DNA from 2 places in the Virgibacillus salexigens genome. Region 2 is predicted to be linked to the other one. Evidence: riboswitches for the same ligand, from Rfam matches in the RefSeq annotation. Region 2 holds a riboswitch; the other holds the start of a gene.
What was found. Region 2 has a riboswitch for thiamine pyrophosphate ahead of BN990_RS04355 (thiamine phosphate synthase). Riboswitches for the same ligand answer to the same signal wherever they lie in the genome.

Region 1 (3,428 bases), 1.6 Mb from region 2:
AAAAAAAGATACATGCCCATTAATCATCATTTTTTGGATCGGTTGGATCATACGTTTATCTGCTCCTAAATCCCTTAACGAATGTAATAGTGCCAACATGAAAGTAATAATTAAAAAGATACTAAACAATTCTTGGGCCGCCACTAGATTCGCTTTGAAAATAGCTGTAAAACCATCTATAATACTTCCTTTATAAACCCAGGCGATAATGAACGTACCGAGTAACGTTGGTAATACAATACCTTTTCGCAGAATCATAGTGATAATAATAGCAAGCGTAAATAGACCATATAATATATGGGAAATCGAAAGCTCCACATCTATCGCTTCCTCTCTGTTGAATGTGCTATAGCCTATGCAAAGCGTACATGTTTAGTTCTTATCATAATGGGAATACATAATATTGAAGACAAAAAGGAGGTTTTTTAATATGAAACCATTTATTAAAGAATATACAAATGATGAAAAATTAAAGGCCGATATTCAAGTACTAAAAGACAAAGGAATTCATAAAGATGATGTATATGTTCTATCTCATGATGATGATCGTACCAATCGTTTAGCTGGGAGCGCAGATGCAAATACGATCGGCATCAAAGAAATGGATATTGGCCATGCTGTCGGTAATTTCTTTAGCAAAAAAGGGGACGAGCTTCGAACAAAATTAACTGAAATAGGTTTCTCACAGGCTGAAGCCGAAAATTATGAAGAGGATATGGATGAAGGTAAGGTTCTATTAATTGTTACAAATAATGAAAATGTAGATAGCTATCTACAAAAATAGACAACCCCATTGGTTGTCTATTTTTTCTTGCTCATTATTATGTGAGCAGGTCGTTTATACTAAGTTGTCAATCGAAGTAGCGTTCTAGGTTGCTTATGAAATAAAAAGAAAACAAGTATAGCACTTAAAACAAAACTAGGTAGAATATACGAACCATTATATAAGAAGGAGTATATCCATACATTCATCCCTTGGACAGCTGATTCAAAAAAGACAACACCTGCAATAAAATGAGCGATAAAGCGCAAAGCAGATCCTATAAACACACCTAGCGAGATATACAAAAGATACTGTTTGCTATTTCCTTCTTGTACAGTTTGTTTTATTTTTCCTGAAAATACACCTGCAAACCCTAATACTGTAAAGGCAATGGCATAATCAATAAATCCTTGTAACGGATGCAGTATATACCCTGTTCCTACAGCAACCTGAAGCACTCCCCATAAAAACCCTGCTAGCAAGCCGCCTTTTAATCCCCAGCGAAAAGCAACGATAAAAATAGGAATCATCGCAAATGAGATAGACCCACCCTGAGCCCAAATTTTAAATGATAAAAATGGTATTAGGTCTAACAACAATGCAAAAGCTGCAAAAATTGCTACCTCTACTAAAAATAATGTACGTTTCATTTCTTTTCTCCCCTTTTTAAAGCGGTTATTTTCTTGTTGGCCAATGTCAACAAGGTATATATAACAACAAAAAAGCAATGCCAAGGGGAAGACTTCCTGATGGGGATTCCGCTCACATTGCTTTTATTCCATCAAAAAAGCCACCATCCCTACGCTAGTACTAACTAACAGGTTCGAAGGGTAAGAACAATGTATATGTTCACTCTCAGCCGATCGGCTCCCCCTGCAGACTTTTACATTTTGCTTTTTCTGTTATTGTTTCTAGGAGTATTGTACCTGACTTATCCATCGATTACAACTAAAATTAAATCGAGAGATATTCGTATACATCATTAATACAAAGCTGAATCGCATCTTCCCAAAAAGCGGTAGCAGTTAGATCAACTTGTAAATGTTTATAAGCGAGATCTTCGACTTCCATCCTGCCTGTATCACGTAAAAGTTTGATATATTCATCCTCAAAATCATCACTTTTCTGTGCTATTGCATAAATTCCAAGGCTGAATAAATATCCAAATGTGTAAGGGAAATTATAAAACGGGACACCTGTCATATGGAAGTGCAGTTTAGAAGCCCAGAAGTTCTCATCATATTCTTCTAGTACATCACAGTAGGCTTCCTTTTGAGCGTCCACCATCAGTTTATTCAACCTGTTAACAGAAACCATACCTTGCTTTCTCTCTTCATAGAAACGCTTTTCGAACAAAAATCGCGCATGAATATTCATAAAAAACGCAATACTGCGCTGGATTTTATCTTCTAACAAGCCCTTTTTCTCATCCGTTGACTGCGCATACGTCACCGAAGCATCTGCAACAATCATTTCAGCAAATGTTGATGCTGTTTCGGCAACATTCATTGCGTAACGTTGGTTTAGTCCATTCACATCGTTCATCACATGTTGATGATACGCATGTCCAAGCTCATGGGCGAGTGTTGCAATATTCGAAGACGTACCAGAATAAGTCATGAATATTCTTGTCTGACCGCTCTCTGGAAAACTGGTGCAAAACCCACCTGGCCGCTTATCAGGCCGGTCTTCCGCTTCAATCCAACGGTTATCAAAAGCCATGCGGGCAAAGGCGGCCATCTTCGGGCTGAAACGATGGAAATGTTTAATAATAAAGTCTGCTCCTTCTTGATAACTAAATGTTTTTACTTCTCTATTAATTGGAGCATTAATATCATAGATGCTTAATTTTTTTAAATCTAAACGTTCTGCCTTTTTATTTAAATATGTAACAAAATGGTGCTTATTGTTATTAATAGCGGTCCACATCGCATCAAGTGTTTTTTTCTTCATACGATTTAGTTCAAGTGGTTCCCTAAGTACATCATCCCAGTTTCGATGTGTGTATTTCTGTAACCGGAAACCAGCTAAATGATTGAGCGTCTGACTAAATAAATGTTCATTAGTCTTCCACGCCCTATTCAATTGATTAAATACATGCTTTCGAAAGTCACGATTTGGATTAGCTAATTTATTGGAAGCCTGTCCAATAGAGTAAGATTTCGTAGTCTCCTCTTCCTTAAGCCGAACTTCCATCTTACCAACAATAGCTTGATACATTTGATCCCAAGCATGATAGCCATCAACTGCTAGATCATTTATTAATGCTTCCTGTTCTATCGGGAGTAATCCCTTTGCTTGTTCTCTAAATTCATTTAGTACAAATTCCAAGTCATTTAAATCATCCTGGTTGCGTGCGTTCTGCCATGTATCTTCAGGAATCTGAACTAACTTTTGATTAAAACTGGTTTGAATTGCTTCAAATTTAGCTTTTAATTCACTTCGTTTACTAACTAATAAACTTGCCTGCTCATCTTTTACATTTTGAGCACTTAAACAGCTTATAAATGCGGATGCTTCTCTAAACTTTTTATTCACCTTTTCTAAATTATTAACCAATATCCTTAATCTTTTGGTATCCACGCTTTCCTTATCGGGATTATACTGGCTTACAATATCTGCTAAGTCCGTCAATTCACTTTCCAATTCTTGTAAATATGTAGAA
Region 2 (3,428 bases):
GTTGAAGAATAGAATGAAGCAAGATCAAACCATAGATAAGCCAGTTCTTTTTCTAAGTGGAGGGGCGCTACTTGCCTTTGTGATTCTTGCATTAATAAACCAGGAAATGGTTACAAATGCAGTTAATACGATGTTTAACTGGTCGGTAACCTATTTCGGCTCCATCTATCAAGTTCTGATGGTTGGGACTTTAGTTATTGCATTAATACTAGGCTATTCCAAATTTGGGAAGATTCGATTAGGAAAATTAGAAAAGCCAGAGATCGGAACGTTCAAGTGGATCTCGATTATCATGTGTACGCTGCTAGCGGCGGGTGGTGTCTTCTGGGCTGCTGCTGAGCCGTTAAGTCACTTTTTAACCGTACCGCCACATTTCTCAGGAATTGAAGCTGGCACTGCTGAAGCAGTAGTACCTGCACTTGCAGCAAGTTTTGTCGATTGGGGATTTGTCTCATGGGCAATTTTAGGAACATTAGGTACGATTGTACTCATGTACTCCCATTATCATCGGAACGCACCATTAAAGCCGAGATCGTTGCTTTATCCGATATTTGGGGATAAAATTATGAGAAAAAGTGCACTTGGTACGTTTGTTGATGCCTTTTCGATTGTGTCAGTGGCAGCTGGTACGATTGGTCCAATTGGATTCCTTGGATTACAAGCAGGTTACGGATTAAGTGCATTGTTCGGTGTACCAAATAATTTAGCTGTGCAATGTCTTATTGTTATCGTCATTGTTCTAGCAGCTGGGATTTCTGCTGCGACAGGGATTCATAAAGGAATTCAAATATTAAGCAGCTATAATATTATACTGGCAGTTTGTTTAATGGTGGCCGTCCTTATCCTAGGACCAGCACTATTCATTTTTGATTCGTATGTGCAATCATTTGGATTATATGTTCAAGACTTTCTAACCTTGAATACGTTCCGTGGAGACGGAGCTTGGCTTGGCTTATGGACCGTCTTTTTCTTTGCCTGGTTCATCGGCTATGGTCCAATGATGGCCATGTTTGTTAGTCGTATTTCACGTGGACGTACAATTCGTGAGCTTGTGACTGCTGTTGCGGTAATTGCTCCTGTAGTAACAACATTCTGGTTTACTGTCGTTGGTGGAACAGGGATTTTTGCTGAAATGAATAACCCTGGTGCCGTTTCTGAAGCCTTAAATAGTGCTGGACCTCCAGCAGCAATGATTGCTATCGCCGAACAGTTACCGCTTGGTACAATTATCGGTTTCTTCTTTTTAGTGGCAACGATTGTATTTGTTCTAACAACTACCGATTCAATGTCATTAACTATTTCGATGGCGATCACAGGCAACGGAGATCCATCTAAATTCTTACGTGTATTTTGGGCGATTCTTATGGGACTTGTCGCAACTGTACTCATCACTATTGGTGAGGATAGTGTTGGATCGTTGCAATCCTTTATCGTCGTTACGGCTGTGCCAGTATCCTTACTCATGTTAACCACATTCTGGACAGCTCCGCGTGCAAGTCGTGAACTTGCGAAAGAACAAAAGATTGATGAGAAACAACGCTATACCAAATAGCACAGATTTGAAGGAGCTGGTTTTTAAGTCAGCTCCTTTTTTCATAAAAGAACAGAAAGAAGAATAGAAAATTGGTCGTTTTTGGTAGACGAATAGTCCAAAATCATGTATTTTATAGACAAATGCCTATTAAATAATTAAATTACGCTTCACTAGGGGTGCCTTTACGTAATGGCTGAGATCCATGTGAGACATGGAGACCCTTTGAACCTGAACTGGGGTAAGAACCAGCGGAGGAAAGTGACATGACTAGTGTGTATCGACGATATTATTGAATATGCTGAACGATTCATGCCACTTTTCCTTTGCTGGAAAAGTGGCATTTTTTAATGAAAAGGAGAAGGGAGTTATGAAATTAATTGCGGTGACGAGTGGTTCACAGAAGGAAGCGCGTCTTTTCCAGGTAATAATGGGCATTAGTCCATATGTTGACGCTATCATGTTAAGAGAAAAACAGATGACCAAGAGTGGCTATTCTTTGTTCGTTCAACGACTACTTGCACAAGGTCTTCCAGCAGAAAAACTAATTATTCATGTCCACCAGATTCTACCTAAGGAGACAGCTGTACCAACGCTTCATCTTCCGGAAAATAGATTGCCAGAGGTAGACTGCCTCCAAAAAAAATACCCTTGTTTACAAATTGGTGTATCGACGCACTCCCTTGAAGTAGCCAAGAGGGCAGAGCAGGTAGGCGCTGCTTATGTTTTGTATGGGCATGTCTTTTCAACAGCGAGCAAAAAGGGAGTAAAGCCAAGGGGAGTAAAACAATTAGCGACAGTCGCGAAAGCATTGAATATTCCCGTATATGCAATTGGTGGAATTACAACCGGGAAGGTAAATGATATATATCAAGCAAAGGCAGGTGGGGTTGCTGTGATGTCAGGTATCTTCAGCCATACTGATCCATTAGAAGCAGTAAAGTCATTTCGAAAGGAGGTGAACGGATATGAAGGAACACGTTGATGTAGTGATTATAGGTGGAGGCGTTATTGGGCAATCCGTTGCTTACTATTTAAGTAGAAGTGGGGTTGCAACGACGGTAATTGAACAAAATAGAATTGGAAGAAAAACTACACAAGCTTCTGCGGGCATGCTTGGGGTGCATACAGAAAATGATCAGCAAGGTACGTATTATCAATTTTGCCAAGCAAGTAGAAATATGTATGCATCTCTAAGCGACGAACTATTTTCGTTATCAGGGATTGATATCCAGCTTTCCACCAACGGTATGCTCGAGATAGCTACGAATGAAGAACAGAAGCAAAGACTGCAAGCAAAACAAAAGGCATTTGAAGGCTTGGAATGGTTGGATGGGGGAGGGATTAGGCAACGAACATCAGCATTAACGCATGCTGTAGGAGGATTGTACATGCAGCAAGATGGGAATGTGGAACCTTTGGCTGTATGTGAAGCTTTTAAACAGGCGTCTTTAGGAATGGGCAGCCAAGTAATCGAGAATTGTCGCGTTGCGAATATAGATCGTGTCCGTGATGTTTTTCATATCCAATTCGAGAACGGTGGTATCTCAGCGGATCATGTGGTTGTTGCGGCTGGTGCGAATAGTGGGAAGTGGTTTGAAGCAACAGGTTTAAAGAATCCGATGATCCCGACAAAAGGAGAATGTTTTGCCATCAAGCCAAGCGATCCCTCTATTGAGCAGACATTATTTTTTCACAATTTGTATTTGGTGCCAAAACGAGATGGACGCTACATTATTGGAGCAACTAGTTATCACTACGATAGCAGTAGCTATACGTCAACAGGAGGCATTTTTGAGTTAATGAATCGCCTATTTAGGTTGTTCCCATCCCTTCAGCAGGAAGAATTGCATAGCTGTTGGACTGGCGTGCGTCCAGGTACCAAAGATGGCAGACC

Region 1: it holds a riboswitch for thiamine pyrophosphate, as region 2 does, so the genes downstream of both, thiT (energy-coupled thiamine transporter ThiT) here and BN990_RS04355 (thiamine phosphate synthase) in region 2, are expected to answer to the same signal.

Annotation. Positions count from the first base shown of each region.
Region 1 covers NZ_CCDP010000001.1:2,599,641-2,603,068, forward strand. The annotation lists gene BN990_RS12540 (membrane protein) at 1-318, opposite strand, end outside; gene BN990_RS12545 (general stress protein) at 431-784, shown strand; gene thiT (energy-coupled thiamine transporter ThiT) at 844-1,413, opposite strand; TPP riboswitch at 1,543-1,647, opposite strand; gene BN990_RS12555 (M3 family oligoendopeptidase) at 1,718-3,428, opposite strand, start outside.
Region 2 covers NZ_CCDP010000001.1:955,096-958,523, forward strand. The annotation lists gene BN990_RS04350 (BCCT family transporter) at 14-1,552, shown strand; TPP riboswitch at 1,697-1,808, shown strand; gene BN990_RS04355 (thiamine phosphate synthase) at 1,902-2,516, shown strand; gene thiO (glycine oxidase ThiO) at 2,500-3,428, shown strand, end outside.